DNA from 3 places in the Pseudomonas sp. LR2-20 genome. Region 1 is predicted to be linked to each of the others. Evidence: predicted binding sites of a transcription regulator. Region 1 holds the regulator's gene; each other region holds the start of a gene.

Region 1 (10,566 bases):
GGCAACACCACCGAAGGCGAGAAGATCGTCTACAACACCAAGACCCAGGTTGCGACCGCCGGTCGCGGTGGCAACGTGACTCAACCACGTCAGCGCATCGACATGGTGATCCAGCCGAAGAAGAAGGCCGAGTAAATGGCAACTCTCAAAGCCCAGCACCTGGCCAAGAGCTACAAGGGGCGGCAAGTCGTGCGCGATGTCAGCCTGTCGATCGACAGCGGGCAGATCGTTGGCCTGCTCGGCCCCAACGGCGCCGGCAAGACCACCTGCTTCTACATGATCGTCGGCCTGGTCCAGGCCGACCAGGGGCGCGTGCTCATCGACAACCTCGATGTCAGCCACCAGCCCATGCACGGCCGCGCCCGCGCCGGTATCGGCTACCTGCCGCAGGAAGCCTCGATCTTCCGCAAGCTATCGGTGGCCGACAACATCATGGCCATTCTCGAGACCCGCAAGGACATCGACCGCGAAGGCCGGCGCAAGGAGCTGGAAAGCCTGCTGCAGGAGTTCCACATCAGTCACATCCGCGACAACCTCGGCATGAGCCTTTCCGGTGGCGAACGCCGCCGGGTCGAAATTGCCCGCGCCCTGGCCACCGCACCGAAGTTCATCCTGCTGGACGAACCTTTTGCCGGTGTCGACCCGATCTCCGTGGGTGACATCAAGCAGATCATCCACCACCTCAAGGCCAAGGGCATCGGTGTACTGATCACCGACCACAACGTCCGTGAAACCCTGGATATCTGCGAAACAGCCTATATCGTCAACGACGGCCGACTGATCGCCGAAGGTGACGCCGAGACCATCCTGGCCAACGACCTGGTCAAGGAGGTCTACCTGGGCCACGAGTTCCGACTCTGACCCCTGGGACCTGCCTGGAGCGCTGGCATTAACGCCCTGTCGGGGCTTAAGTTGTTACAGTGCTCTAGGCAAACGCTACAATTTAAGGCATAAAACTTGCTTGAATTTGGCGCTCCGGCGCCCTCGTGTAGTGGATGGCGCATGCGCGCCGGCGAACAAGGTATTAAGCCCCAGCCATGAAACCATCGCTCGTCCTAAAAATGGGCCAGCAACTGACGATGACACCGCAGTTGCAACAGGCCATCCGCCTACTCCAGCTCTCCACCCTGGACCTCCAGCAGGAAATCCAGGAAGCGCTGGAATCCAATCCGATGCTCGAACGTCAGGAAGACGGCGACGACTTCGACAACAGCGACCCGATGGCGGACAACGCCGAGAACAAGCCGGCCGCCGAAGTCCAGGACACCAGCTTCCAGGAAAGCACCAGCAGTGCCGAAACCCTGGAAGACGGTGAGTGGAACGAGCGCATCCCCAACGAGTTGCCGGTCGACACCGCCTGGGAAGACATCTACCAGACCAGCGCCAGCAGCCTGCCGAGCAACGATGACGACGAGTGGGACTTCACCACCCGCACATCGGCCGGCGAAAGCCTGCAGAGCCACCTGCTGTGGCAACTGAACCTGGCACCGATGTCCGATACCGACCGCCTGATCGCCGTCACCCTGATCGACAGCATCAACGGCCAGGGCTACCTGGAAGACACCCTCGAAGAGATCTGCGCAGGCTTCGACCCGGAGCTGGATATCGAGCTCGACGAGGTCGAAGCGGTGCTGCACCGCATCCAGCAGTTCGAGCCGGCCGGCGTCGGTGCCCGCAACCTCGGCGAGTGCCTGCTGCTGCAATTGCGCCAGCTGCCCGCCAGCACGCCGTGGATGGGCGAAGCCCAGCGCCTGGTCACCGATTTCATCGACCTGCTCGGCAGCCGCGACTACAGCCAGCTGATGCGCCGCATGAAGCTCAAGGAAGACGAACTGCGCCAGGTGATCGAACTGGTGCAGAGCCTCAACCCGCGGCCCGGTTCACAGATCGAGTCCAGCGAACCGGAATACGTGGTGCCTGACGTGATCGTGCGCAAGGACAGCGACCGCTGGCTGGTCGAGCTGAACCAGGAAGCGATCCCACGCCTGCGGGTCAACCCGCAGTACGCCGGCTTCGTCCGCCGCGCCGATACCAGCGCCGACAACACCTTCATGCGCAACCAGCTGCAAGAGGCGCGCTGGTTCATCAAGAGCCTGCAAAGCCGCAACGAAACGCTGATGAAGGTCGCCACGCAGATCGTCGAGCACCAGCGCGGCTTCCTCGACCATGGCGACGAAGCGATGAAGCCACTGGTCCTGCATGACATCGCCGAAGCGGTGGGCATGCATGAGTCGACCATTTCGCGGGTGACCACGCAGAAATACATGCACACCCCGCGTGGCATCTACGAACTGAAGTACTTTTTCTCCAGCCACGTCAGCACCGCCGAAGGCGGAGAATGCTCGTCTACGGCGATTCGCGCGATCATCAAGAAACTGGTTGCAGCGGAAAATCAGAAAAAGCCATTGAGTGACAGCAAGATCGCTGGTTTACTGGAGGCACAAGGCATCCAGGTAGCCCGTCGCACCGTCGCCAAGTACCGCGAGTCCCTCGGCATCGCACCGTCGAGCGAGCGCAAGCGACTGATGTAGCCCCTGGATGTGCCACAGCGTTTGTGGGGCAGGTGCAATACCTGCCTCTTTATGCACGGGCAACAAAGGAGAAGCTGTATGCAAGTCAATATCAGTGGACAGCATGTAGAAGTCACCCAGCCACTGCGCGATTATGTGCTTGAAAAGCTCGCTCGCGTGGAAAGTCACTTCGACAAGATCACCAACGTGCAGGTCATCATGAAAGTCGAGAAGCTGCAGCAGAAGGTCGAGGCGACCCTGCAGATTCCCGGCGGTGAAGTGGTTGCCAACGCCGAACACGAAGACATGTATGCAGCGATCGACGCCTTGGCCGACAAGCTCGACCGCCAACTGAAAAAACACAAGGAAAAACAGCAAAGCCTGCTGCAAGGTGCAGCAGCCCGCTGATCCCTCTCATCCATGATCCGACTTGAAACCATCCTGACCCCCGGCCGTTCCCTGGTGAATGTGCCGGGCGTCAGCAGTAAAAAACGCGCGCTGGAAACGATCGCCGCTGCGGTCCACCGCGAAGTCCCCGAGCTTGATGAGCAAGATCTCTTCGAGAAGCTGATCGCCCGCGAAAAACTGGGCTCAACTGGATTTGGCAATGGCATTGCAATTCCACATTGCCGTCTCAAGGGTTGCGAGAGCCCGGTAAGTGCCCTGCTCCACCTCGCCGCCCCCATTGATTTCGACGCCATCGACGGTGCACCTGTGGACTTGCTGTTCGTCCTGCTGGTGCCAGAAGCCGCCACCGATGCGCACCTTGAACTGCTCCGCCAGATCGCCAGCATGCTCGATCGCAAGGATGTTCGTGATCGCCTGCGTGCCGCCAGCAGCAGCGAAGCGTTGTATCAAGTCGTCCTGGACGTGCAGAACGGGAGCTGAACATGCGCCTGATCATCGTCAGCGGCCGGTCCGGCTCCGGCAAGAGCACCGCCCTTGATGTGCTGGAAGACAACGGTTTCTATTGCATCGACAACCTGCCCGCCGGGCTGCTACCGCAGCTGGCAGAGAACGCGTTGATCAATACCGAACTGCTGCAACCCAAGGTGGCGGTATCGATCGATGCGCGCAACCTGCCCAGCCACCTGTCGCGCTTCCCCGAACTGTTGGCGGAGGCCCGTGGGCGCCACATCCAGTGTGATGTGCTGTTCCTCGATGCCGACCAAGACACGCTGCTCAAGCGTTTCTCGGAAACCCGTCGGCGTCACCCGCTGACCAACGCCGAGCGCTCGCTGGCCGAAGCGATCCGCGTCGAAAGTGAACTGCTGGGGCCGATTGCCGACCTTGCCGACCTGAAGATCGACACCACCAATCTCAACCTCTACCAGCTGCGCGATTCGATCAAACTGCGCCTGCTCAACCAGCCCGAGCCGGGCACCGCCTTCCTGGTCGAGTCGTTCGGCTTCAAGCGCGGTATGCCGGTCGATGCCGACCTGGTGTTCGACGTGCGCTGCCTGCCCAACCCGTACTGGAAACCGGAACTGCGCGAACATTCTGGCCTGGAGCAACCGGTCATCGATTACCTGGCCGCACAGCCGGACGTCGAGGAAATGTTCAGCGACATTTCCAGCTATCTGCTCAAATGGCTGCCACGCTTTGCTGCCAGCAACCGCGCCTATGTCACCATCGCCATTGGCTGCACGGGTGGCCACCACCGCTCGGTCTACATCACCGAACGCCTCGGCCAACTGCTGCAGCAATCTCTGAAAAACGTCCAGGTCCGCCACCGCGACCTCTAGCCCACAGGATCCACCGCACGATGCCCGCCCGCGAAATCACCATCATCAACAAGCTGGGCCTGCATGCCCGGGCGGCAGCCAAGTTCGTCGGCGTGGCCGGCAAGTACCCGTGCCAGGTCCGTGTCGGGCGTGCGCCCGACAAGCTGGTGGATGGCAAGAGCATCATGGCGGTGATGATGCTGGCTGCGGGCAAAGGCACTCAGGTGCACCTGCTTACCGAAGGGGAGCAGGATAACGATGCGCTGGAAGCGCTGGTGGCGCTTATCAACAACTACTTCGACGAAGGCGAGTGAAGGCCTCAGGGGGCTCAACTTACCCCTTTCAGCGCCTGTGAGATCGAGCGCCGCCCGCGCGGCGCATCGCGAGCTGCGCTCGCTCCTACGTTTGTTTCGGGCCAGTAATTCCTTGGGGGATTTTCGCGCGAACGCCTAGGCGCATGGCGCGATATCGCGCCGTACCAACAAGGCGGTCGCGCGCGCCTGGCACAGGCGTTACTGGCCGGAAACAAACGTAGGAGCGAGCGCAGCTCGCGATGCGCCGCGCGGGCGGCGCTCGATCTCACAGGCACAACAAACCCGCCGGCGGGCCCCAGGCCAAAATCACGACATCGCCGTATCCATCACCATCATCAGGCAAAAACCGAGGCAAAGCCCCAGGCTGGCCAAGCGGTGATGGTCATTGCTGCGTGACTCGGGAATGATCTCCTGGGTCACCACCAGCAACATCGCCCCGGCTGCACAGGCCAGGCCCACCGGCAACAGCAGCTGCGCCATGTTCACCAGCCAGGCACAGATCACTGCAGCCACTGGCTCTACCAGGCCAGAAGCGGCGCCGATCAGAAACGCCTTGAACCGTGGCATCCCCGCCCCTGCCAGCACCAACGCTATCACCAGCCCTTCGGGCACATCCTGCAAGGCAATGCCCATCGCCAGGCTATCGGCGTCGGCCATGCCACCGCCGGCAGATACACCGATGGCCATACCTTCAGGGATGTTATGGGCAATGATGGCGATCACGAACAACCAGATCCGCGCGGCGATCACGGGCTGATTTTCGGTACCGACCAGCGCTTGCGGCGAAGCACCAGAGACCTTGAGGTCGACCAGAAACAGGCACAGGGCACCGAGCATCAGGCCGAAGCTGATCAGGCCTCCGGCGCCCCAAGGGCTGAAACCAATGGCCTGGGCGGCATCCAGGCCGGGGATGATCAGCGAGAACGCCGTGGCCGCCAGCATCACCCCTGCCCCGAAGCCCAGCAAGCTATCGGCCAGGGCTACCGGCATATTGCGGATCACCAGCACCGGTACAGCACCCAACGCCGTACCTAGCGCGCACAGTGCGCCACCTTCCAGGGCACGCAGCATGCGCGGTTCCAGGTCCAGCCAGGCGATGCCCCGGGCCAGCAGCAGCGCAGTGCCGACCAGCAACAGCAAAGTACCCAGCGCCAGCCGGAACAGGCGCACACTGCCGACAGACATCACCTCCGTGCGCATACCGGGCCGACTCACTTCAAGGCTTGGTGATAGCGGCGATCCACTTCCGCCCAGTCGATCACGTTGTAGAAAGCCCCAATGTATTCCGGGCGACGGTTCTGGTACTTCAGGTAATAGGCGTGCTCCCACACGTCCAGGCCAAGGATCGGCGTATTGCCGTGCATCAGCGGGCTGTCCTGGTTACCACTGCTTTCCACTACCAGCTTGTTTTGTGGCGTAACACTGAGCCATGCCCAGCCGCTGCCAAAACGGGTCAGCGCCGCCTTGGTGAAGGCATCCTTGAATGCTTCGAAACCACCCAGCTCGGCGTCGATGGCCAGGGCCAGCTGGCCGTGGGGCTGCCCGCCGCCCTGGGGCGACATGACCGTCCAGAACAGGCTGTGGTTGGCGTGCCCACCCCCGTGGTTGGTGACTGCACCACGCAGGTTCTCGGGCAGCTGCTTCACTGCAGCGACCAGTATCTCGACTGGCCATTCGGCCCACTCGGTCCCCTCGATGGCCGCGTTCAGGCCATTGACGTAGGTCTGATGGTGCTTGGTGTGATGGATTTCCATGGTTTGCGCATCGATGTGCGGTTCCAGCGCATCGTAGGCATAAGTCAGGGCAGGCAAGGTATGCGACATATCAATGGATTCCGTAGGCATGGGTTCTGGGCGCCACATCCGGCTGGGCAGCGAGTTCGCTGGCCACGGCGCCATGGCGGTTGAGCAGGCGCTCGGTACGCGGGTACTGGCCGTACTCGGCGATGAAACTCAGCAGTTCGGTATAGGTTGGTCCGCTGTGGCGCAGCGCTGCAGCACGCAGCGCCTGCGGCAAACGCGCCTCCTGGCTGGCCTGGAGCAATCGCTGATGGGCGGCGCACAGGTAGTCGGCGCTCTCGTGCGGCTGGTTCAGGCGCAGGTGCAGGTCGGCCAGGTTGTGATGGGCAATGACCAGCGCGGCCACCGCTTCGTCCACGTCATGCCAGCGCTCGAACAGCACCTGGGCCAGGGCCAATGCTTGCAGATAGTGCTCCCGGGCATCGACCAGCTGGCCCTGTTCGAACAGGCGGTTGGCGGCCTCGGTGGTGCGTTTCCAGTGCTGCATGACGTTACTTCCTCTGGGCCCGGCGGCTTGTCAGATACCGCCTGCGGTGAGTTTTTCCGGATCCAGCAGCGCCTCCAGCTGGTCGCGCGACAGGTCGGTGTGCTCCAGTGCGACATCGATGATCGGACGGCCCTGTTTGTAGGCCGTCTTGGCAATGTCGGCGGCTTTGAGGTAACCGATGATCGGGTTCAGCGCGGTAACCAGAATCGGGTTGCGCGCCAAGGCTTCCTTGAGCTTGCCTTCGTTGACCTTGAAGCTGGCAATGGCCTTGTCGGCCAGCAGGCGGCTGGCATTGGCCATCAGCTCGATGCTCTCCAGCAGGTTGCGGGCGATCACCGGCAGCATCACGTTCAGTTCGAAGTTGCCCGACTGGCCGGCCACCGCGATGGTGGCGTCATTGCCGATCACCTGCGCGGCAACCATGGCGGTCGCCTCCGGGATCACCGGGTTGACCTTGCCCGGCATGATCGATGAGCCCGGCTGCAGGCCCTGCAGCTCGATTTCGCCCAGGCCGGCCAAAGGGCCTGAGTTCATCCAGCGCAGGTCGTTGGCAATCTTCATCAGCGCCACCGCGGTGGTCTTGAGTTGGCCAGACAGCGCAACGGCGGTGTCCTGGGAGCCGATCAGGGCGAACAGGTTTTGGCCGGGGGTGAACTCGACCTGGGTGAGAGCACTCAACTGGCGCGCGAAGCCGGCAGCGAACTGTGGATGGGCATTGATCCCGGTGCCCACGGCCGTGCCACCCTGGGCCAGTGCCTGCAGGCTCGGCAAGGTTGCCTGGAGATGTGCCTTGGCAGCGTTGATTTGCGCAGCCCAGCCGTCGAGCACCTGGCTCATGCGCACCGGCATGGCATCCATCAGGTGGGTTCGACCGGTTTTCACATACTGATGCACGTGTGCTGACTTGGCCTCGATCACCTGGACCAGGTGGCTCAGCGCCGGCAACAGTTGCTCATGCAGGGCCAGGGCGGCACTGACGTGGATGCTGGTCGGGATGATGTCGTTGCTGCTCTGGCCACAGTTGACGTGGTCGTTGGCATTGACCGGCTCGCCGAGGATGCGGCTGGCCAAGGTGGCGATCACCTCATTGGCATTCATGTTCGAACTGGTGCCGGAACCGGTCTGGAATACATCCACCGGGAAGTGCTGGATGAAATCTTCGGCCAACAGTTGCTCGACCGCCTTGGCGATCGCCTGGCCCTGCCCCGCCGACAGTTGCTCCAGTTCGATGTTGGCCTTGGCCGCAGCGGCCTTGGCCAGCAACAGGGCCCGGATGAACTGGGCCGGCATGCGCTGGCCGCTGATCGGGAAGTTGTCGACCGCGCGCTGGGTCTGGGCGCCATACAGGGCCTTGGCCGGCACCTGCAGCTCGCCCATGCTGTCACGCTCGATACGGGTATCACTCATCTTCAAGTCCTTGCATCAGTTCATCGGGAGAAATCGACGGCAGCAGCCGGCAGTTGGCCAGCTGCAAGGCATAGGGCTGCCAGCGCTGGTTCTGTTCGCGGCGATCGAGGTTGCGCAGGTCAAGCAGCGGGCGCCAGGCCTGGTCCAGGCACAGGCAGCGCCAGTGCCACGGCAACATGCGGTCGCAGGCGGTATCCAGCAGCAGGCGGAACGAAGTCAGTGCCACGGTCCATGGCGAGGTTTCGGTGCAGCACACCAGGTAACGGCCTTCGGCCAGGTAGTGCTCGATCAGGCGCGGCTCGTCGGGTTCGAGGGCGCAGCGGATGCGCCGGCTGAGCCAGCGCCAGTTTTCCAGGTAGGGCAGTTCGCGGAGGACGGGTTTCATGAACATCATCGCCGGGTTACTGGATAATGATATTCATTATTAAGTGATAAATAGAATCACTTCAAGTGGATCGTGATGAAAGAAAAACCCGGCGCGATGGCCGGGTTTCAATGTCAGTGGGCAATTCCGGCAGTTTTCAGCTGCCAGCGACGGTCATCCGCTCGATCAGCACCGACCCTGTGTGAATATTGCTACGGGTCTCAAGATCACTGCCGATCGCGACAATCTGCTGGAACATATCCTTCATGTTTCCGGCAATGGTCACTTCCTGCACAGCATGCTGGATCTCGCCATTCTCGACCCAGAAGCCCGCCGCACCGCGCGAATAGTCGCCGGTCACCATGTTCAGGCCATGGCCCATCAGCTCGGTCACCAGCAGGCCACGGCCCATGCGGCGAATCAGCGCCGCCTGGTCTTCGACGCCATGGGTAACGTACAGGTTGTGCACGCCCCCGGCGTTGGCAGTACTCGGCAGGCCCAGTTTGCGCCCGGAGTAGGTACCCAGCAGGTAGGACACCAGCTCGCCTTGGTCGACGAACGGTTTGGCGTAGGTCGCCAGGCCATCACCGTCGAATGCGGCGCTGCCCAGCGCACGCGGAATGTGCGGGCGCTCGTCGAGGGTGAGCCAGGACGGGAACAGGCGCTGGCCAATGGCGCCATCAAGGAACGACGATTTGCGGTACAGGTTGCCCCCCGAGATGGCCGACAGGAAGCTGCCGAACAGGCCGCCTGCCAGCTCGGCGGAGAACAGTACCGGCACTTCGCAGGTCGGTACCGGCCGCGCGCCCAAGCGGCTGGCGGCACGCTGGGCGGCGCGCACGCCAATGCTGCGCGGGTCGGCCAGCAGGTTGCCCTGGCGGTTCACGTCATACCAGTAGTCGCGCTGCATCTGGCCATCACCTTCGGCGATCATCACGCAGCTCAGGCTGTGCCGGGTCGAAGCGTAGCCACCGATGAAGCCGTGGCTGTTGCCGTATACGCGGCAACCTTGGTGGGTATTCAAGGTGGTGCCATCGGCATTGAGGATGCGCTTGTCGGCGTCGAATGCCGCCGCCTCGCAGGTCAGCGCCATCTCGATGGCTTTCTCCGGCTCGATGTCCCAGTCGTGATAAAGGTCGAGGTCGGGAATCTCGCGGGCCATCAGCGCGGCGTCAGCCAGGCCCGAGCATTCGTCCTCGGAGGTGTGTTTGGCAATCGCCAGGGCAGCGGCCACGGTTTCGCGGATAGCCTCCGGGCCACTGGCCGAGGTGCTGGCCGAGCCCTTGCGCTGGCCGACATAGAGGGTGATGCCAAAGCCTTGGTCGCGGTTGAACTCGACCGTCTCGACCTCGCGCTGACGCACCGTGGTGGACAGGCCCTGCTCCAGCGATACCGCCACTTCGCAGGCACTGGCGCCTTGCTTGCGCGCTTCTGCAATGATCGCTTCGACCTGCTCCTGCAACGCTGGCAGGTCCTTGGGGCCTACGCTCTGGACTGCACTCATGGTTTTCTCCACTCAAATTCTGCGTTCGGCAAAGGTCATTCTACGACCGGGCCGGACAAGCGGCCCCCGACTGGTTATCATGGCGGCGATTTCTAGCGGACTGCCACCATGGTTGATTCATACGACGACGCCTTCGACGGCGAAAAAAGCAAAACCCAGATCAAGCGCGAGCTGCATGCGCTGGTCGAACTCGGCGAACGCCTGACCACAGTCAAGGCCGATACCCTGGCGCGCCTGCCGCTCACCGACGAGCTGCGCAAGGCCCTGGCCGACGCCAGCAAGCACACAGCCCACGGCGCACGCAAACGCCACATGTCGTTCGTCGGCAAGCTGATGCGCGACCAAGACCTGGATGCCATCCACGCCGTGCTCGAGCAGATCGACAGCTCCAGCCGCCAGTACAACGAGCGCTTCCACAACCTGGAGCGCTGGCGCGACCGCCTGATCGACGGTAACG
Region 2 (10,566 bases), 2.8 Mb from region 1:
CGCAACTGGTTGTGGGTATCGCGCAACGACTGCTCGCTGACCCGCAGCTCTGCCGTGCGCTGCTCGACCAGGGTCAAGGCACGCTGGCGCTGGCTGAACAGGCTGTAGAGCAACGCGCTCAGCAACAGGCTCAGCAGCCCGCCGAGAAACCCCACGGCCAAGGCGGCGGCGGATTGGTTGGCCTGCAGGAAGGCCTGGCTCGGGCGTATGTCGAGCTGAAAATGATGGTCGGCAAGGTGCAACAACTGCGTGCTGGCCAACGCCAGCGCAGCCACCGGGTTCTGCGAGTCGAACAGCACTTCATGACCATCGCGACCGCTCGGATCGATGATGCGCACCACCAGGTTGTCATCCGCGGCGACGGGCTGGCCTTCTGTGATCAGCTGACGCATGTTCAGCAAGGCCATGACATATCCCGCTGGCGGGTCATCCGGCCGTGCCGCGGCGAACACCGGTGCGACCATCAACAACCCACGGCTGAGGTCGGGCGCGACGCTGAGCATGTCCAGCGGTTCGGAAACCGCCATGCTGCCTGGCTGCAGTGCCCGCGCCAAGGTCTGTTCGCGGGCAGGCTGACTGCGCAAGTCGAGCCCGTAGGGCTGGCCCTGCAACGCGTCGGCCTGGGTGTAGAGCACCGGGTAGTAATGGTCGCGCTGTGGCGATGGCTGCCAGTTACCTGCGCCATCCAGTTCACGGATCTGGTAATCCTGCCCCAGCCAGGCACTGGCCTGGCGTTCGAACTCGCGCCGCTGCCCGGCTTCGACACGCGGCGCCCAGGAATAGGCCTGGGTCCGCTGCAGCAAAGGCCGGGCGTAGCCATCGAATTCGCTCGGGGTGATGTTGTTGGAATAGGTAAAGAAGCGCCGCAAGCCATCCAGGCGTTGCTCCTGGTCGTCGAAACGCTCGGCAATGCGGCTATGGCGCTCGCTGGCCAGCAACTCGAAGCGCTGGCGCAACTGCTGCTTGTAGAATGCCTGCGCGGCCAATGCCAGGGCAGCCGACAGCAGGGCGCCGGCGACCAACGCCACCAGCGCCACCGCCCAGGCAGCCAGCGCCTCGCTGCACAGGCCCAGCACCTTCGCACGCACGCCCCACTTCGACATAGATCGATCTCATCACGTCAGCGTCCTGCGAATTCTCTGGCCCTGTGCTGAGTTATAGCTATTGGCCATTAGGCGCGCAATGCGCCTCGTCGAATTAACGCAGTTGCAGGCGCCAGGCGCGGTGGATGCGGTTGTTGCGGGCGAAATCCGGGTCCAGCGTCTGGGCACTGATTTCCTCGACCGCATAGCGCGTGCTCACATGCTCATCAAGCTGGAACTTGCGGAAGTTGTTGGAGAAATACAGCACGCCCCCGGGTGCCAGGCGGGCCATGGCCAGGTCGAGCAGCTGCACATGGTCACGCTGAACGTCGAACACCCCTTCCATGCGTTTGGAGTTGGAGAAGGTCGGTGGGTCGATGAAGATCAGGTCGTAGCTGTCGCGGTTGCCTTCCAGCCAGGCCATGACATCGCCCTGCTCCAGGCGGTTACGCTCGGAGAAGCCGTTCAGCGACAGGTTGCGCCGGGCCCAGTCCAGGTAGGTCTTCGACAGGTCGACACTGGTGGTGCTGCGCGCACCGCCCTTGGCCGCGTGCACGGTGGCCGTGGCGGTGTAGCAGAACAGGTTGAGGAAGCGCTTGCCGTTGGCCTCGCGCTGAATGCGCATGCGCATCGGGCGGTGGTCGAGGAATAGCCCGGTGTCGAGGTAGTCGGTGAGATTGACCAGCAGCTTCACGCCGCCTTCATTGACCTCCAGGAAACGCCCTTCGGTAGCCTGGCGCTCGTACTGGCGGGTGCCGCTCTGGCGCTCGCGGCGCTTGAGCACCACACGCTGCGGGTCGATGTTCAGTGCCTGGGGAATGGCCGCCAGGGCATCGAGCAGGCGCGCCTGAGCCTTGTCCGGGTCGATCGAGCGGGGGGCGGCGTACTCCTGCACGTGCACCCAGTCCTGGTAGAGGTCGACCGCCAAGGCATATTCAGGCATGTCGGCATCGTACAGGCGGTAGCAGTCGACCTGCTCACGGCGGGCCCACTTGCCAAGCTGCTTGAGGTTCTTCTGCAGGCGGTTGGCGAACATCTGCGCGCCTTCCGACAGGCGTGCCGGCTCACTGGCAACTGCCGCAGGGCGGCGCGCCTCGCCATTGTCGGCCTGGGCCTCGCGGCGCTCGCCGGTGACGAACTGGTCAGGCTGGACCTTGAACAGCAGCAGCTTGCACGGCAAGGCGCCGTTCCAGAAGGCATACTGCTTGTGGCTGCGAATGCCCATGCGCTTGCCCAGTTCCGGCGCGCCGGTGAACACCGCCGCTTCCCAGCCCATGCAGGCCTGGCGCAGGCGCTCGCCAAAGTTCTGGTAGAGGTACAGCAGGCTGGCTTCGTCACCCAGGCGCTCGCCGTACGGCGGGTTGCTGATGACCAGGCCTTTCTGGTTCTGGTCCGGGCGCGGCTCGAAGGTGCTGACTTCGCCCTGGTAGATCTTCACCCAGTCGCCCAGCCCTGCGCGCTCGACGTTGTTGCGCCCCGGCTGGATCAGCCGCGGGTCGGCTTCATAGCCGCGAATCCACAGTGGCGGCCTGGCCAGGCCGGCTTGCGCGCGGGCCAGACCCTCTTCGTGGACCTTGCGCCAGGTGGCCGGCACATGGCCGAGCCAGGCACTGAAGCCCCAGCGCTCACGCTTGAGGTTGGGCGCGATGTCGGCAGCGATCATTGCCGCCTCCACCAGGAAGGTACCGACACCGCACATCGGGTCGGCCAGGGCGCCCCCTTCGGCAGCGATGCGCGGCCAGCCGGCGCGGATCAGCACCGCCGCCGCCAGGTTTTCCTTCAGCGGCGCAGCGCCTTGCTGCAGGCGGTAGCCACGCTGGTGCAGGCTGTGACCGGACAGGTCTAAGGACAGGATCGCCTCGCCACGGTCCAGGCGCAGGTGCACGCGCACATCCGGGTCGACCTTTTCCACCGACGGGCGCAGGCCTTCACGGTTGCGCAGCTTGTCGACGATCGCGTCCTTGACCTTGAGGGCACCGAAATGGGTATTGTCGATGCCCGAACCGTGGCCACTGAATTCCACGGCCAAGGTGCCGTCCGCAGCCAGATGGTCGGCCCAGTCGACGGCGTGCACGCCATCGTAGAGGTCGTCAGCGTTCTTCATCGAGAAACGCTTGAGCACCAGCAGCACGCGGTTGGCCAGGCGCGACCAGAGGCACAGGCGGTAGGCGGTTTCCATGTCGGCGGCGCCGCGAATGGCCGAGGTGTGCTCACGCACATCGTCGAGGCCGAGGCCTCGGGCCTCTTCGGCAAGCAGGCCTTCCAGGCCTTTGGGGCAGGTGAGGTAAAGTTCGAAACGGTCCGACATGAGTATTCCAGCGCCTTGGGCTATGTGAGTGACAAGGCGACGCATCGCCTTGCCGATGTTTGCCCGAACGCCCTTCCAGCAAGCGTCCGAGTGGCCTTCCCCGCTGCTTCATCGCAGCAAGGCGGCCGGGCCGCCTGATCGATCTGCCGCTCGCCGGGTGGCAGAAACAGCTTAGATCATCAGGCAGTTCCAATAATTTCCGTCGACCTGGGGGCCAGCGTGACCCTTCGTCGCATTACCAATTATTTCTGTCATGCCGCCGCAACGCTGGCGAAATGACGTCAAGGTTCGGCAAACCCCGATAATTGCAGGCACAACGCCAAACAAGGTTGAGTCGCATTTATTTACTTATCCCCTCACCCTTGGAAAGGTTACGTGCTTATGACAAATCGATCATTCACACAGTGACCTGCATTCGTTAGAACTGGTCTCAGGCCGCATCGCAACGAGGCGGCACCTTCAGCTCGCCACGCCGGCAGCGAGCGCAAACCGGCAGAAAGACTCTGCCCGGCCTCGGAGAGGCCGACGGGACATTACAGTCAACAAGTGAGGGCAACACCCTATGAGAAGACTTAAGCGTGATCCGTTGGAAAGAGCATATTCACGTGGCTACCAATACGGGGTCACCGGCAAATCCCGCGAACTTTGCCCCTTTACACTTCCTTCAGTTCGCCAAGCCTGGATTAACGGCTGGCGCGAAGGTCGCGGTGATAACTGGGACGGAATGACTGGCACCGCTGGCATCCATAGACTCAACGAAAATCACGCCGTTGGCTGAACGAGGACACTGAATTCGAGTCACCATGCGCGCCCTATCCGGGCGGCGGGCTTCGGCCCAGGGGCCCCTTGAAGGGGCCCTTTTTTATGCCTGCCTTCAGGCCTTGGGCATTGCCGCGATCGCATCCACCGCTTCACGGATCAGCGCTGGCCCCTTGTAGATGAAGCCCGAGTAGATCTGCACCAGGCTGGCCCCAGCGGCGATTTTCTCTGCCGCATGCCGGCCTTCGGTAATACCCCCGGCGGCGATGATCGGCAGCTTGCCACCGAGCTCGCTGGCCAGCACCTTGACGATATGGGTGCTCTTCTCCAGTACTGGCGCACCCGACAGGCCACCGGCCTCGCCACCATGCTCCAGCCCTTCGACGCCATCGCGGCCCAGGGTGGTGTTGGTGGCAATCACCGCATCCATACCCGACTCCATCAGCGCCGCGGCCACCAGCGCGGTTTCTTCGTCGCTCATGTCCGGCGCAATCTTGATAGCCAGCGGCACGCGCTTGCCATGCTCGGTGGCCAGCTGCTCACGGCGCTCGGCCAGGGCATCGAGCAGCTGCTTGAGCGAGTCGCCGAACTGCAGGCTACGCAGGCCAGGGGTGTTCGGCGAGCTGACGTTGACGGTGATGTAGCTGGCTTCGGTATACACCTTGTTCAGGCAGATCAGGTAGTCATCGACCGCACGCTCGACCGGGGTATCGAAATTCTTGCCGATGTTGATCCCCAACACGCCGTTGTAGCGCGAAGCACGCACGCGTTCGAGCAGGTTATCGACGCCCAGGTTGTTGAAGCCCATGCGGTTGATGATCGCCGTCGCCTGCGGCAGGCGGAACAACCGCGGCTTGGGGTTGCCCGGCTGCGGACGCGGGGTCACGGTGCCGATCTCGACGAAGCCGAAGCCCAGCTGGGCAAAGCCGTCGATGGCCGCGCCGTTCTTGTCCAGGCCCGCCGCCAGCCCCACCGGGTTGGCGAAGTTCAAGCCCATCACGGTCACCGGCAGTGCGGCCGGCTGCTTGCACAGCACACCGTTGAGCCCAAGCCGGCCACCGGCGCCGATCAGGTCCAGGGACAGGTCATGGGAGGTTTCCGGGGAAAGCTTGAACAGCAGCTGGCGGGCCAGGGTATACATGGGCGGGCAAGGCTCGGGGTGAGTGAGGCAGCGATTATAGCCAGCGCGCGCCCGGCATGACAGGGGCTTGGCACATGGGTTGCTACTTCCCTTGCCTACAGCCTATTCAGTACGGGCGAGGACCTTCGTGAATACAGCACCTCTAGCCTGGGTAAACGGCAGCGACGCGCCGGAAAAACCCAGCCTCAACATCGGCTACATGGCCCTGACCGATTGCGCCTCGGTGGTGGTCGCCGCCACCCAGGGCTTCGCCCAGCAACACGGCCTGACCCTCAACCTCAAGCGCCAGGGCTCCTGGGCCGGCTTGCGCGACAAGCTGGCCAGCGGCGAACTGGACGCCGCCCATTGCCTCTACGGCCTGGTCTACGCCGTGCACCTGGGCATCGGTGGTGTGCCGGCCAGCGACATGGCGGTACTCATGGGGCTGAACCAGAATGCCCAGGCCATCAACCTGTCGCCGGCCCTGCAGCGCCAAGGCGTGACCAGCCCTGAAGCACTGGCCCAACGGGTGCACCAGCATGGCGCGCGACTGACCTTCGCCCAGACCTTCCCCACCGGCACCCACGCCATGTGGCTGTATTACTGGCTGGCCAGCCAAGGCATCCACCCGTTGCACGACGTCACCAGCGTGGTGGTGCCACCGGCCCAGATGGCGGCGCATATCCAGGCCGGGCGCATCGACGGCTTCTGCGTCGGCGAACCTTGGGCCGCTGCCGCCGTCAGCCAAGGCCAGGGCTTCACCCTGGCCACCAGCCAGTCGATCTGGCCCGACCACCCGGAAAAGGTACTGGCCAGCGCCCGCGCCTTTGTCGAGCACTACCCCAACAGCGCACGCGCGCTGGTCAAGGCGGTGCTCGCTGCCAGCCGGTTTATCGAACACAGCCCTGAGAACCTGCGCAGCACCGCGCAGTTGCTCAGCGGCAGCGCCTACCTCGACACGCCCCTCGAGAACATCGAGCCGCGCCTGCAGGGTGATTATCAGGACGGCCTGGGCAACGCCTGGCACGATCGGCATGCCCTGCGCCTGTTCGACCAGGGCCGCGCCAACCTGCCATACCTGTCGGATGGCATGTGGTTCATGACCCAGTTCCGCCGCTGGGGCCTGCTGCGCGACGACCCTGACTACCTCGGCGTGGCTCGCCAGGTGCAGCAATTGCAGTTGTACAGCGAGGCCGCCGGCGCACTTGGCGTGCCCTGCCCCGAGTCAGCCATGCGCAGCAGCCTGCTGATCGATGGCACGCGCTGGGACGGCACTGATCCGTATGCCTACGCCCGCAGTTTCCGCCTGCACGCCTTGGGCGATACGCCCGATGCCCGAGTCGGTCTGTGAGGGCCATCACCATGCTGCGCATCCTGCTGATCGACGATACCCGGAACAAGCTTGGCCGCCTCAAGGCGGCATTGCGCGAAGCGGGCTTCGAGGTGATCGAGGCGCCAGACTTGACCATTGACCTGCCCGCCTGCGTCGAAACGGTGCGCCCGGACGTCGTGCTGATCGATACCGACTCACCCGACCGCGACGTCATGGAACAGGTGGTGCTGGTCAGCCGCGACCAGCCACGACCAATCGTGCTGTTCACCGACGAACATGACCCGGCGGTGATGCGCCAGGCGATCCAGGCCGGGGTCAGCGCCTACATCGTCGAAGGCATTCATGCCGCGCGGCTGCAGCCGATTCTCGATGTGGCCATGGCCCGCTTCGAGAGTGACCAGGCCCTCAAGGCCCAGCTGCTGGCGCGCGACCAGCAACTGGCCGAGCGCAAGCGCATCGAACAGGCCAAGGGGCTGCTGATGAAGATGAAGGACTGCAACGAGGAACAGGCCTACACCCTGATGCGCCGGCAGGCCATGAGCCGGCAGCAGAAGCTCATCCAGGTGGCCGAGCAGATCATTGCCATGCATGAAATGCTCGGCTGACGCGGCGCCCGTTGCGCAGCCGCGAAAAGGCTGGCACACGCGATAAAAGTTGGCCCAGCTCTTGCTGAAGAAATTCCACCGGTAGCCAACGGCGGTTGCCTCATAAAACTCCCGACAAAGACGTCGCTCTCCCCTCCACGCCAGTGGACCGGGTAGCGGCGTCTTTTTCGTTTCCGTTGCATAGCCCAGTGAGGTGTTCGATGAGTACCAGCTTCTGGAAATCCGGGCATGTGCCCACGCTGTTCGCCGCGTTCCTGTATTTCGACCTGAGCTTCATGGTCTGGTACCTGCTTGGCCCGCTGGCAGTACAGATCGCCGCCGACCTGCAACTGAGCGCCCAGCAACGCGGCCTGATGGTGGCCACGCCGATTCTCGCCGGTGCGGTGCTGCGCTTCGTCATGGGTGTGCTGGTCGACCGCCTTTCGCCGAAAACCGCCGGCCTGATCGGCCAGGTGATCGTCATCGTCGCCCTCGCCGGCGCCTGGTACCTGGGCGTGCACAGCTATGAGCAGGCCCTGCTGTTGGGCGTGTTCCTCGGTGTTGCCGGCGCTTCGTTCGCCGTGTCGCTGCCGCTGGCCTCGCAGTGGTATCCGCCGCAGCACCAAGGCAAGGCCATGGGCATCGCCGGGGCGGGCAACTCCGGTACGGTGTTCGCCGCACTGCTGGCCCCGGTGCTGGCCGCCGGGTTTGGCTGGAACAATGTGTTCGGCTTTGCCGTGCTGCCACTGCTGCTGGCCCTGACGCTGTTCGCCCTGCTCGCCCGCAACGCCCCACAACGGCCCAAACCCAAGGCGGCAGCCGACTACCTGAAAGCCCTGGGCGACCGTGACAGCTGGTGGTTCATGTTCTTCTACAGCGTCACCTTCGGTGGCTTCATCGGCCTGGCCAGCGCCCTGCCCGGCTACTTCAGCGACCAGTACGCCCTGAGCCCGGTCACCGCCGGCTACTACACCGCGGCCTGCGTGTTCGCCGGCAGCCTGATGCGCCCGTTGGGTGGCGCTTTGGCCGATCGTTTCGGCGGCATCCGCACCCTGCTCGGCATGTACAGCGTGGCCGCCATCTGCATCGCCGCGGTCGGCTTCAACCTGCCGAGCGCCGCAGCGGCCCTGGCGTTGTTCGTCAGTGCCATGCTCGGCCTCGGCGCTGGCAACGGCGCAGTGTTCCAGCTGGTGCCGCAACGCTTCCGCCAGGAGATCGGCGTGATGACCGGGCTGATCGGCATGGCCGGTGGCACCGGCGGCTTCCTGCTGGCAGCGGGCCTCGGCGCCATCAAGCAGCACAGCGGCGACTATCAGCTGGGCCTGTGGCTGTTCGCCAGCCTTGGCCTGCTCGCCTGGTTCGGCCTGCACGGGGTCAAGCAACGCTGGCGCACCACCTGGGGCTCGGCAGCGGTTACCGCGGCACGGGTCTGAGGCGGCGCCATGAGCCTGCAACTGAGCTTTGCCCAGGCCAGCGCCACCGGGCCACGCACGGAGAACCAGGACGCCCTGCGCCTGGTCACGCCGGCGCCGGAGCTGGCCGCCAGCAAGGGTTACCTGTTCGCCCTCGCCGATGGCGTCAGCCAATGCGCCGACGGCGGCCTGGCTGCCCGTGCCAGCTTGCAGGCACTGGCCATGGACTATTACGCCACGCCCGCCACCTGGGGCGTGGCCCAGGCCCTTGACCGCCTGCTGCTGGCACAGAACCGCTGGTTGCGCGCCCAGGGCAGCCAGCCCCTGCTCACCACACTGAGCGCCCTGGTACTGCGCGGGCGCCGCTTCACCCTGGCGCACGTGGGCGACTGTCGGGCCTATCGCTGGCATGCCGGGCGCCTGCAGTGCCTGAGCCAAGACCACGTCTGGGACCAGCCCGGCATGCAACACGTGCTAAAGCGCGCGCTGGGCCTGGACCAGCATCTGCTGGTCGACTACCTGGACGGCGAACTGCAGGCCGGTGAATGCTACCTGCTGCTCAGCGACGGCGTATGGGCCAGCCTTGGCGACCAGCACATCCAGGCCGTGCTGCGCGAACAGCCCGACCTGCAGTCGGCCGCCGACACACTGGTTGCCAGCGCCCACCACAACGGCAGCCAGGACAATGCCAGCGCCTTGCTGGTTAGGGTGGACCAGCTGGGCACGGCCAACCTCGGCGACACCTTGGTGCAACTGCAGCAATGGCCATTACCGGGCCCGCTACGCGAAGGCCAGCTGCTCGATGGCTGGCAGGTCGAAACGTGCCTGGCGCATAGCCGCCAGTCACTGCTCTATCGTGTGCACGATGCCCAGGGCCAGCCATGGCTGCTGAAGACCTTGCCCGAGGACCGCGAACAGGAACCCGGCGCCGCACAAGGCCTGCTGCTGGAGGAATGGTTCCTGCGCCGGGTCGCAGGCCGCCACTTCCCTGAGCTGCACGCCGCCAGCCAGCGTCAGCACCTGTACTACGTGATGCGCGAACACAGCGGCAAGACCCTCGCGGCACACGTTGCCGAACAGGGCCCGCTGGCGCTGGCGCAGTGGATGGAAGTCGCCCGCCAGCTGCTCCAAGCGGTCGGCGTACTGCACCGGCGCAACCTGCTGCACCGGGACATCAAGCCCGACAACCTGCACCTGGGTGATGACGGCCAGCTGCGCCTGCTGGACTTCGGTCTGGCATACTGCCCCGGCCTTTCCCAGGAGCCGCTGCACGAGCTGCCCGGCACGCCTTCGTTCATTGCCCCGGAAGCCTTTGAGGGCCAGCCGCCGAGCCCGCGCCAGGACCTGTACGCGGTCGGCGTCACGCTCTATCTGCTGCTGACCGGGCACTACCCCTACGGCGAGATCGAGGCCTTCCAGCGCCCACGCTTCGGCCAGCCGGTCAATGCATCCCGCTATCGCCCCGACCTGCCCGAATGGCTGCAGCACAACCTGCTGCAAGCCGTGGCAACAGACCCGGCGCAACGCTTTGAAACCGCCGAACAGTGGCTACTGCTGCTCGAGCGCGGTGACCGTCAGGAACTGCCCAGCCGCCCGCGCCCGCTGCTCGAACGCGAGCCGCTGAAGGTCTGGCGGACCCTGGCCCTGCTGTCTCTGCTGTTCAACCTGATGCTGCTGTTTGCCCTGCTCAAGGGTTGAGCGCACCTTGTCCATGAGGAAACGTTTATGAATGCAAAAGTATGGCTGGTCGGTGCCGGCCCTGGCGATCCTGAACTGCTCACGCTCAAGGCCGTGCGCGCGCTGCAACAGGCCGAGGTGGTGATGATCGACGATCTGGTCAACCCCGCCATACTGGAGCATTGCCCGCAAGCCAGGGTAATTGCCGTTGGCAAGCGCGGCGGTTGTCGTTCCACGCCCCAGGCCTTCATCCAGCGCCTGATGCTGCGTCATGCACGGCAGGGGCGTTGT
Region 3 (10,566 bases), 2.4 Mb from region 1:
CTGAACCCGGGCGACACCATCCGCGCTGGCATCGATGGCATCGGCGAACTGCAACTGCGTGTCGGCCCCCGCCCTGCCGGGCAAGCCGCCAACGCTGCCTGAATCTACTGGAGCCCCACATGAGCCAAAACAAGAAAATCGCCCTGGTCACCGGCGCTGGCAGCGGCATCGGCCGCGCCGTCGCCCTCGCCCTGCTGGAAGACGGCTTCAGCCTGGTCCTCGCCGGGCGCCGCGCAGAACCGCTGCAAGCGCTGGTTGAACAGGCACAGGCAGCGGGCGGTGAAGCCCTGGCCGTGCCAACCGACGTGCGCGACGAGCAGAGCGTCGCGCAACTGTTCGCCACCATCGAGGAGGTGCATGGCCGCCTCGATGTGATCTTCAACAATGCTGGCATCAATGCCCCCGCCGTACCGGTCGACGAGCTGCCGCTGGAGAACTGGCGCAACGTCATCGCCACCAACGTCGACGGCGTGTTCCTGTGCGCCCGCGCCGCCTTCGGCCTGATGCGTCGCCAGCAGCCGCAAGGCGGGCGGATCATCAACAACGGCTCGATCTCGGCACACACCCCGCGCCCGTTCACCGCCCCCTATACCGCCAGCAAGCACGCGGTATTGGGCCTGACCAAGGCACTGGCGCTGGATGGTCGGCCGTACAACATAGTCTGCAGCCAGGTGGACATCGGCAACGCCCTGACCGAACTGTCCGAGCGCATGACCCGTGGCGTGCGCCAGGCCAACGGCGAGATCGCCGCCGAACCGATGCTCGACGTGCGCCATGTGGCCGACGCGGTGCGCTACATCGCCGCGCTGCCGCTGGACGCCAACGTACTGAACATGACCGTGATGGCCAGCAACATGCCGTTCGTAGGTCGTGGCTGACCTTTGTTCCTGATGGAGTGACCGATGAAACCTGAAGTCCTGCAACTGAGCCCGATCCTCATCCCGCAAATCCGCGAGCGCCTGGAACAGCTGTTCACGGTGCACCGCTACTACGAACAGGCCGACAAGGACGCCTTCGTCAACCAGCATGCCGGCAACATTCGCGGCGTGATTACCGGTGGCCACACCGGCATCAGCCAGGCGTTGATGGCGCGCCTGCCCAACCTTGAAGTGATCGCGGTCAATGGCGTCGGCACCGACGCAGTGGACCTGGCCTATGCCCGTGATCGTGGCATCCAGGTCACCGCCACCATCGGTGCCCTCACCGAGGACGTCGCCGATCTGGCCATCGGCCTGCTGATCGGTTTGTGCCGGGGTATCTGCACGGGTGACCGCTTCGTCCGTGCAGGCCGCTGGGCCACCAGCGCCACCCCGCTGGCACCGCTGCCGCTGGCCCGCCAGGTGTCGGGCATGCGCGTGGGCATCGTCGGCATGGGCCGGGTTGGCCGCGCGGTGGCGCAGCGGGCGGCGGCGTTTGGTTGCCCGATTCGCTACACCGACCTGCAGGCGCTGGAGGTGCCTTATGGTTTTGAAGCGGATCTCTTAGAGCTGGCCAAGGGCAGCGATGCGCTGATCCTGGCGGCGGCGGCAGACAAAGGCGAGGCGTTGGTCAACCGCGAGGTGCTGCGGGCGTTGGGATCGGAGGGGTACCTGATCAACATCGCGCGCGGCAAGCTGGTGGATGAGCCGGCGTTGATCGCGGCGCTGGAAGCCGGCGAGATCGCGGGCGCGGCGCTGGATGTGTTTGCCGATGAACCACGGGCGCCCGAGGCCTTGTTCGAGCGTGAGGATGTGGTGCTGCAACCGCATCGCGCCAGCGCCACGGTGCAGACCCGCACGCGCATGGGGGAAATGGTGGTGGCCAGCCTGGTGGATGTGTTTGCCGGGCGCACGCCGCAGGGTCTGGTCATTTAACTCGCCTGTACCGGCCTCTTCGCGGGCAAGCCCGCTCCCACAGGTACTGCACAGCCCTCAGGGATCGTGCGATCCCTGTGGGAGCGGGCTTGCCCGCGAAGAGGCCGGGACAAGCAGTAGATGAATATCAGGCCACCGCCAACTCCACAGCACCTCCATTCAACCGCACCGGCCACACCCGCAACCGCTGCCCGGCATCTTCCAGACACGCCCCGCTTTCCAGGCTGAAGTGCTGCTTGTACAACGGCGCCGCCACCACCAGCTCCCCCTGCAAGCTGCCCACCAGGCCACGGCCAATGATGTTGGCCCCCGACCGCGGGTCGCGGTTGTCCACCGCATACAGGCTCTGCTCCAGCTCGGGCAGGTAGAACAACGCCACCTGGGCACCGTCAAGCCATACCACCACGCCAGAATCGGCCACCAGGTCATCGGCCTGGCACACTGCCTGCCAGTTCTCTTGGGTTTTCACAGCAGCATTGGACAGGTTCATCAGACAGCCTCCTCGACGGTCGGGATCAGGTGCAGCGGTGCCGCCGGCCGGCGCTGTTCGCGTTCGCGCACGAAGTGCACGTCCGGGTCGGCGCGCCGGTCGTTGACGAAGGTACGGAAGCGCTTGAGCTTCTCGGGGTCGTTGAGGGCGTTGGCCCATTCGCATTCATATTGGTCGACCACATGCTGCATCTGCGCTTCCAGCTCGGCCGCCAGGCCCAGGCTGTCGTCGAGGATCACCTGCTTGAGGTAATCCAGGCCGCCTTCCAGGCTTTCGCGCCAGACCGAGGTGCGCTGCAGCTTGTCGGCCGTGCGGATGTAGAACATCAACACGCGGTCGATCAGGCGTACCAGGGTTTCGTCATCCAGGTCGGTGGCGAACAGCTCGGCGTGGCGCGGGCGCATGCCGCCGTTGCCACAGATGTACAGGTTCCAGCCCTTGTCGGTGGCAATCACGCCGATGTCCTTGCTTTGCGCCTCGGCACATTCGCGAGTGCAGCCGGAAACGGCGAACTTGAGCTTGTGCGGGCTGCGCAGGCCCTTGTAGCGGTCCTCGAGACGCAGCGCCATGGCGACACTGTCCTGTACACCATACCGGCACCAGGTGCTGCCCACGCACGACTTCACCGTGCGGGTCGACTTGCCATAGGCGTGGCCGGTTTCGAAGCCGGCTTCGATCAGCTCGCCCCAGATCAGCGGCAGCTCGTGCAACTGAGCGCCGAACAGGTCGATGCGCTGGCCGCCGGTGATCTTGGTGTAGAGGTCGTACTTTTTCGCCACCTGGCCGATCACGATCAGCTTGTCCGGGGTGATCTCGCCGCCAGGGATGCGCGGCACCACCGAATAGGTGCCGTTCTTCTGCATGTTGGCCATGAAGGTGTCGTTGGTGTCCTGCAGCGGCACCAGCGCCGGGTCCATGATTGGCTGGTTCCAGCACGAGGCAAGGATCGAGCCTACCGCCGGCTTGCAGATGTCGCAGCCAACATGGCCTTTGCCATGGCGTTCGAGCAGTTCGCTGAAGGTGCGGATACCCTCGACCCGCACCAGCCCGTAGAGCTCCTGCCGGGTATAGGCAAAGTGTTCGCACAGGCTCTTGTCGACGGTGACGCCACGGGCGGTGAGCGCGTGTTCGAAGACCTGCTTGAGCAACGCCGCACAACCGCCGCAGCCGGTGGCCGCCTTGGTGCAGCCCTTGACCGCAGCGAGGTCGCCGCAGCCGCTGTCAATGGCCGCGCACACCGCGCCCTTGCTGACGTTGTGGCACGAGCAGATGGTCGCGCTGTCGGGCAGCGCGTCGGCACCGAGGGCCGGTGCGCCACTGCCCTGCGGCAGAATCAGCGCGGCCGGGTCGGCCGGCAGGGCAATACCGTTCTGGGCGTACTGCAGCAGCGTGTCGTAGTAACTGTTGTCGCCCACCAGCACGGCACCGAGCACGTGCTTGCCGCTGGCATCCACCACCAGCCGGCGGTAGGCGCTGTTGGCCTCGTCGATGAAGCGGTAGCTGCGCGAACCCGGCGTGGCGCCGTGTGCATCGCCGATGGAGCCGACATCCACGCCCAACAGCTTGAGCTTGGTCGACATGTCGGCCCCGGTGAATTCGCTGGCGGCTTCGCCCATCAGCAGCGCCGCCAGGTTGCGCGCCATGCTGTAGCCTGGGGCGACCAGGCCGAATACGCTGCCGTTCCACGAGGCGCATTCACCGATGGCGAAGATGCGCGGGTCGCTGCTGCGGCAATGGTTGTCGATCACCACGCCACCGCGTGCGGCGATCTCCAGGCCGCAGGCACGGCCCAGGGTGTCCTGCGGGCGGATACCGGCGGAGAACACGATCAGGTCGGTTTCCAGGTGTTCGCCGCCGTCGAAATTCATGCGGTAGCGGTAGGCTTCACCTGCGCTGATCGACAGGGTGGCGCGCGACAGGTGCACACCCACCCCCAGCGCTTCGATCTGCGCCTTGAGCGCGGCGCCACCCTCGCCGTCCAGCTGCACCGGCATCAGCCGCGGGGCGAACTCCACCACGTGGGCCTCCAGGCCGAGGGACTTCAGCGCGTTGGCAGCTTCCAGACCGAGCAGGCCGCCACCGACCACCACGCCACGGCGTGCTTGACCGGCGGCAGCACGAATGGCATCGAGGTCATCGAGGGTGCGGTAGACCAGGCGGGCATTGCCGCTGGAGCCTTCGATCGGTGGCACGAACGGGTACGAACCGGTGGCCAGGACCAACTGGTCGTAGCCGTAGCGGCCTTCGGCAGTCACCACTTCACAGCGCTCACGGTCGATGTCCAGCACCGCTTCGCCCAGGTGCAGGTGCACACCGCTGTTGCCGTAATAGTCCTGCTCGCACAGGGCCAAGGTTTCGGCACAGCTGCCGCCGAAGTACTCCGACAGGTGCACGCGGTCGTAGGCACGCTGGCGTTCTTCGCCGAACACGTGCAGTTCGAAGCGCTCAAGGGCGCCGCGTTCGACCAGTTGCTCGACGCAATGGTGGCCGACCATGCCGTTGCCGACGATGACCAGTCGCTCTCGTTGCCCGCTCGCTGTTGCCTTCATAAGCCGATCCTCGATCAAAAAAAAAGCGCCTGGAGCCGAAGCTCCAGGCGCCTTTGCCTGTATTCATCACGGTGGGTGGCCCGAGTTGATCGCCGTTGATCAAAGGGCTTTGTTGTAACGGGAACAAAGCAGGGACTGTGCCAATCCTGCTTCCGGTGACGGCCTCTTCGCGGGCAAGCCCGCTCCCACAGGGCCTGCGCTATATTTGCGATGCATCAAACCTGTGGGAGCGGGCTTGCCCGCGAAAAGGCCGGTAGAGCCGATGCACTTTACAAGTGCAGCGCTCACCATCCTGGAGCACATCAATACACATCACGCCGATACCGCCTGGCCTTGCTCAACGCCTGGACATAGGCATCGGCATCCACGCCGCCATGCACCGCAATGACCTCACGCAACGCCGCATCCACATCCCTGGCCATACGCTGGGCATCGCCACAGACATAGAAATACGCCCCCGCCTCCAGCCACTGCCACAGCTGTGCGCCCTGCTCGAGCATGCGCTGCTGCACATAGATCTTCTCGGCCTGGTCCCGCGAAAACGCCGTGTCCAGGCGCAGGTGCCCGCTCGCCTGCCAGGCCTTAAGCTGTTCCTGATAGTAGAAATCCGTGGCCGCATACTGCTCGCCGAAGAACAGCCAGTTTTTACCTTTGGCACCGCGCACCTCGCGCTCTTCGAGGAAGGCACGGAACGGCGCGATACCCGTGCCGGGACCGACCATGATCACCGGCATGTCGTCATCTTCAGGCAGGCGAAAGTGCTTCGAGGCCTGCGGGAATATCGCCACCTTCAGCCCCTGCGCGCGGTCAGCCAGGAACGTTGAACAAACCCCTTTGCGCTCGCCATAGCGCACGGTGGAAACGGTCAGGTGCACCTGCTCCGGATGCGCCAACAGGCTGGAACTGATCGAATACAGGCGCGGCTGCAACGGCTTGAGCAAGTCCAGCCAGGTAGCCAACGGCAAGCGCTGAGGGAAAGCGCGCAGCACATCGACCAACTGCCGCCCCCAAAGCCACTCCTGCAGTTCGGCCTTGCATTCAGGCAGCAGCAGGCGCTGCAGGTCCCCAGCATGGCGGCTGAACACCTGCAGTTGCTGCGGGGTGACCTTGGCGATCTCCAAGTGCGTTTCCAGGGCCTCGGCCAGCGGCATTGCCAGCTGCCCCTTCAACTCCACCACTTGCTTGCCATCAAGCTGCATCAGCGCCAGCAGTTCCTCGACCAATGCCGGGCAGTTGCGCGGCCATACGCCCAAGGCATCACCGGCGGTGTAGGTGAAGCCGCTGCCGGAGAGGTCGAACACCAGCTGGCGGGTTTCCTTGCTGGCACCCGGGCCGTTGAGCAGGTGATTTTCCAGTAGCGGGGCCGACCACGGTCGCTGCTTGCTGTAGCTCGCGACTGGCGCCGGTTCGCTGAGCGGTGCTGGTGAGCCGGCACTGGCGAGCTCCGGCAGCAGGGCTTCGAGCCACCCAGCGAAGGCCTCATCGAAATCCGCTTCGCAATCGACCCGCTGCAACAAGCGGCGCCCGCCCAGTTCGGCCAGGCGCTGGTCGAGCTTGCGGCCAAAACCGCAGAACTGGTCGTAGCTGGAGTCGCCCAGGGCCAGTACGGCGTATGGCAGCTGCGCGCAGCAGGCGCCTTGTTCGCCTTGCAGCGCCTGCCAGAACGCCGTGGCGCTGTCAGGCGCGTCACCGTCGCCGAAGGTGCTGGTGATCAGTACCACACTGGCGGCGCCTTGCAGCTGGCTGGGGCTGACCGCGTCCATGCAGCTGAGCTGCACCTCAAGACCGGCGCTGCGCAGGCGTTCGGCACAACGCTCGGCAAGCGCTTCGCCATTGCCCGTCTGCGAAGCCCACAGCACCTGGTGGCGCGGCACTGGGATGGCCGGTGCGGCGGCAGGCTGCGCGAACAAACCGGCCAGCAAGCCATCGACGAACAACCGCCGATGTGCGGCCAACGGCGCACTGGCCGGCAAGCTGGGCACGCCCTCGGCACGCGCCTGGTCGAGGCCGAGCAAAAAGCCCTGCAGATAATGACGCTCGTCATCGGCCAACACCGGGGCTGGCAGGGTGTCCAGGCCAAGCAGGCGGGACAGGGTCGCGGTCGGCATGCGCGCAGGCTCCGGAATAGTGGTGTTCAGCTCAAGGGCATCGATACGCTCGCCAGAGACCCGCTGCAGGGCCACGGCGCAATGTTTGAACGCTGGCTGCAGCGACAGTGGGTCGACTTCATCGCAGGTCACGGCATTGATCGCCAGTTGCTCGCCGATCAGGTCGTTCCAGTGGAACGGGGCAAAGCAGTTGCCGGGCATGACCCGGTCGCTGAGGCGTGCCGGCAACACGGCCTGGCCGCGCCGCGAGCGAATGGCGACCTGGTCCTTGTCGGCGATGCCCAGACGGGCGGCATCCTCGGGGTGGATTTCGACAAAGGGGCCAGGCTCCAGCTTGTTCAGCGCCGGCACCTTGGCGGTCTTGGTCAGGGTGTGCCACTGGTGCTGTACACGGCCGGTATTGAGCACCAGCGGGTAGTCGGCGTCCGGCAGCTCGGGCGCTGGCAGCCAGGGCCGGGCGTAGAAACGCGCCTTGCCGCTGGCGGTCGGGAATGCCAGGGCAGGCGCCTGGCCCTCGGCATCGCGCAACCGGTGCTGGCTGCTGCCGTCGTTGAGGTAACGCAGCGGGCTGCGATCATCTTCGCGGCCCGGCGCGCAGGGCCACTGCCGTGGGCTGTGGCGCAACTGTTGATAGCCGATGCCGCGCAGGTCGTAGCCGGTGGCCGGGTTCCAGAAGCGCCGGATCTCGTCGTACACCGCCTCGGCGTCGGGGTAGTCGAAGGCCTCGGCGTAGCCCATGGCACAGGCGACCCGGGCGATGATCTGCCAGTCCGCCAGGCTTTGACCGGGCGCCTGGACCGCGCGCGGCATCAGCGTCAGGTTGCGCTCGCTGTTGATCATCACGCCCTCGCCTTCGGCCCACAGCGCGGCGGGCAGGAGGATATCGGCGTAGCGGTTGGTCTCGGTGTCGAGGAAGGCATCCTGGGTGATCACCAGTTCGGCCTGGCGCAGGCCGTCGATCACCTGCTGGCGGTTGGCGACGCTGGCCACCGGGTTGCTGCAGATCACCCAGCAAGCTTTCACCTCGCCGACTTTCATCTGTTCGAACAGCGCGATCGTGCCCTCGCCGCCTTCGCTGCGCAGGCTGCCCGGTTGCAGCTGCCATTGTGCCTCGACGAAGGCGCGGTCAGCCGCCACCAGCGCCGAACGCTGGCCCGGCAGGCCCGGGCCCATGTAGCCCATCTCGCGGCCGCCCATGGCATTGGGCTGGCCGGTCAGCGAAAACGGCCCGCTGCCCGGGCGGCAGATGGCGCCGGTGGCCAGGTGCAGGTTGCACAGGGCGTTGCTGTGCCAAGTGCCGTGGACGCTCTGGTTGAGGCCCATGGTCCAGCAACTCATCCACTCCCCGGCAGTGCCGATCCATTCGGCGGCCTGGCGGATGTCGGCTTCGCTCAGGCCGGTCAGGGCGGCCACACGCGCCGGCGTGTAATCGTCGAGGAAAGCCGGCAGCTCGTCCCAGCCTTCGGTGTGACGGGCGATGAAGTCAGGATCGGTATGGCCGTTGTGGTGCAGCAGGTGCAGCAGGCCGTTGAGCAAGGCCATGTCAGTGCCGGGGCGCACCTGCAGGAACAGATCGGCCTTGTCGGCGGTGGCGGTGCGCCGCGGATCGACAACGATCAGCCGGGCGCCAGCCTTGACCCGGTCGAGCAAGCGCAAGAACAGGATCGGGTGGCAGTCCGCCATGTTCGCGCCAATGACCAGGAACACATCGGCGCGCTCGAAATCCTGGTAGCTGCCGGGCGGGCCATCGGCGCCGAGCGACAGTTTGTAGCCGCTGCCGGCGCTGGCCATGCACAGCCGCGAATTGGACTCGATATGGCGGGTGCGGATAAAGCCCTTGGCCAGTTTGTTGGCCAGGTACTGGGCCTCCAGCGACATCTGCCCGGACACATACAGCGCCACCGCGTCCGCGCCGTGCTGGTCGATGATGCCGCGCAAGCGCTCGCCGGCCTGGGCAATGGCCTGGTCCATGCTGCTGCGTGCTGGCGGCAGGCTGCGGTGTTGGCGCACGTAGGCGTCTTCCATGCGCCCGGCCGCGGTCAGTGGCAGGTGGGCGGTGAGGCCTTTGGTGCACAAGCGGCCGAAGTTGCTGGGGTGCTGCTTGTCGCCACTGATCTTGCTGACCTTGCCGTCAGCGACGCTCATGACGATGCCGCAACCGACGCCACAGTAGGGGCAAACGCTGCGTACTTCGCGGGTGGTCATGGGCGGTCTCCTCTTTCAGGAACGCAAAAGGCGCCGGCTGCCCGGGCTTGCAAAGCAAGCGGGGCAACACGGCGCCTTTGTCGTGAGTGGATTGGGCTGTCGACGTTGATAGCCCTGGATAGTGGTCATTCAGCAATTAGTGGGCCAGCTGTGCCGGCCTCTTCGCGGGTAAACCCGCTCCCACAGGACCGCTACAGGTTTGAAGACTGCGCAGTACCTGTGGGAGCGGGTTTACCCGCGAAGCGGCCGGCACAGGCAGCGCACCACGCGGTGGCAAGCAAGCTATCCATGGCGCTATGCTGGGGCAATTTCCAGCAAGAGCTACAGCCCGCATTTCATGGCCAAGGTGATCCTCAAGACCCCCGCTCAAATCGCACTGATGCGTAACGCCGGCCAGCTGTTGGCCCAGGTGTTCGCCGACCTCGACCGCTTCATCCGCCCCGGCGTGACCACGATGCAGATCAACGACCGCGCCGAGGCGTTCATCGTCGACACCCTCAAGGCCCGCCCGGCCAGCAAGGGCCAGTACGGTTTCCCCTACTCGCTCAATACCTCGGTTGACCATGTGGTCTGCCACGGCATCCCCAAGGTCGATGAAGTATTGAAAGAAGGCTCGATCATCAACGTCGACATCACCCTGGAACAGGGCGGCTACATTGCCGACTCGTCGAAGATGTACAGCATCGGGCCGATCAGCGAGGACGCGCAGCGTTTGGTCGATACCACCTACGCCGCGCTGTGGAAAGGCATCGCGCAGGTACGCCCGGGGGCGACGCTGGGCGATATCGGCCACGCCATCCAGGCCCATGCCGAAGCGGCGGGCTATAGCGTGGTACGCGAGTACTGCGGCCATGGCATCGGCCAGCAGATGCACGAACGGCCCGAAATACTGCATTTCGGTATGCGCGGCATGGGCATGAAGTTGCAGCCGGGGATGGTGTTCACCATCGAACCGATGATCAACCAGGGTGGGCGCGGGACGCGGACATTGAAGGATGGCTGGACGGTGATTACCCGGGACCACTGCCTGTCGGCGCAATGGGAGCATACCGTGGCAGTGACCGAGGATGGGGTCGAGGTGCTGACATTGCGCGAAGAAGAGCGCAACCGGTAAGACCAGAAACAAAAAAAGCGACCCTAAGGTCGCTTTCTTTGTGGCTTCCGGGTGTTCAGTGGGCCCTGGAAGCGGAATATGGCGCAGCGGACGGGACTCGAACCCGCGACCCCCGGCGTGACAGGCCGGTATTCTAACCGACTGAACTACCGCTGCGCTATTCAACGAGTGGTGGGTGATGACGGGATCGAACCGCCGACCCTCTGCTTGTAAGGCAGATGCTCTCCCGGCTGAGCTAATCACCCAT

The links. The regulator sigma-54, encoded in region 1, starts transcription at its own class of promoters, with help from an activator protein. The targets are predictions, from matches to a motif close to ANTGGCATNNANNTTGCTNT.
Region 2: a site for sigma-54 is predicted at 5,357-5,376, ahead of OCX61_RS19365 (CmpA/NrtA family ABC transporter substrate-binding protein). Genes of this name have one in related genera too.
Region 3: a site for sigma-54 is predicted at 5,018-5,037, ahead of nirB (nitrite reductase large subunit NirB). Genes of this name have one in related genera too.

Annotation. Positions count from the first base shown of each region.
Region 1 covers NZ_AP025944.1:1,074,025-1,084,590, reverse strand. Annotated here, with positions in the region: gene lptA (lipopolysaccharide transport periplasmic protein LptA) at 1-135, shown strand, start outside; gene lptB (LPS export ABC transporter ATP-binding protein) at 136-861, shown strand; gene OCX61_RS04680 (RNA polymerase factor sigma-54) at 1,038-2,531, shown strand; gene hpf (ribosome hibernation-promoting factor, HPF/YfiA family) at 2,610-2,918, shown strand; gene ptsN (PTS IIA-like nitrogen regulatory protein PtsN) at 2,931-3,398, shown strand; gene rapZ (RNase adapter RapZ) at 3,401-4,255, shown strand; gene OCX61_RS04660 (HPr family phosphocarrier protein) at 4,276-4,548, shown strand; gene OCX61_RS04655 (ZIP family metal transporter) at 4,855-5,748, opposite strand; gene OCX61_RS04650 (superoxide dismutase) at 5,760-6,371, opposite strand; gene OCX61_RS04645 (DUF2753 family protein) at 6,373-6,834, opposite strand; gene OCX61_RS04640 (class II fumarate hydratase) at 6,865-8,241, opposite strand; gene OCX61_RS04635 (FagA protein) at 8,234-8,635, opposite strand; gene pmbA (metalloprotease PmbA) at 8,763-10,109, opposite strand; gene yjgA (ribosome biogenesis factor YjgA) at 10,218-10,566, shown strand, end outside.
Region 2 covers NZ_AP025944.1:4,318,546-4,329,111, forward strand. Annotated here, with positions in the region: gene OCX61_RS19345 (sensor domain-containing diguanylate cyclase) at 1-1,103, opposite strand, end outside; gene rlmKL (bifunctional 23S rRNA (guanine(2069)-N(7))-methyltransferase RlmK/23S rRNA (guanine(2445)-N(2))-methyltransferase RlmL) at 1,198-3,390, opposite strand; gene rmf (ribosome modulation factor) at 3,953-4,168, shown strand; gene OCX61_RS19360 (quinone-dependent dihydroorotate dehydrogenase) at 4,265-5,290, opposite strand; gene OCX61_RS19365 (CmpA/NrtA family ABC transporter substrate-binding protein) at 5,418-6,620, shown strand; gene OCX61_RS19370 (ANTAR domain-containing response regulator) at 6,632-7,207, shown strand; gene OCX61_RS19375 (nitrate/nitrite transporter) at 7,408-8,619, shown strand; gene OCX61_RS19380 (bifunctional protein-serine/threonine kinase/phosphatase) at 8,629-10,296, shown strand; gene cobA (uroporphyrinogen-III C-methyltransferase) at 10,324-10,566, shown strand, end outside.
Region 3 covers NZ_AP025944.1:4,658,561-4,669,126, forward strand. Annotated here, with positions in the region: gene OCX61_RS20870 (fumarylacetoacetate hydrolase family protein) at 1-102, shown strand, start outside; gene OCX61_RS20875 (SDR family oxidoreductase) at 120-878, shown strand; gene OCX61_RS20880 (2-hydroxyacid dehydrogenase) at 903-1,853, shown strand; gene nirD (nitrite reductase small subunit NirD) at 1,981-2,343, opposite strand; gene nirB (nitrite reductase large subunit NirB) at 2,343-4,892, opposite strand; gene OCX61_RS20895 (bifunctional nitrate reductase/sulfite reductase flavoprotein subunit alpha) at 5,195-9,205, opposite strand; gene map (type I methionyl aminopeptidase) at 9,543-10,319, shown strand; tRNA gene OCX61_RS20905 (tRNA-Asp) at 10,399-10,475, opposite strand; tRNA gene OCX61_RS20910 (tRNA-Val) at 10,489-10,564, opposite strand.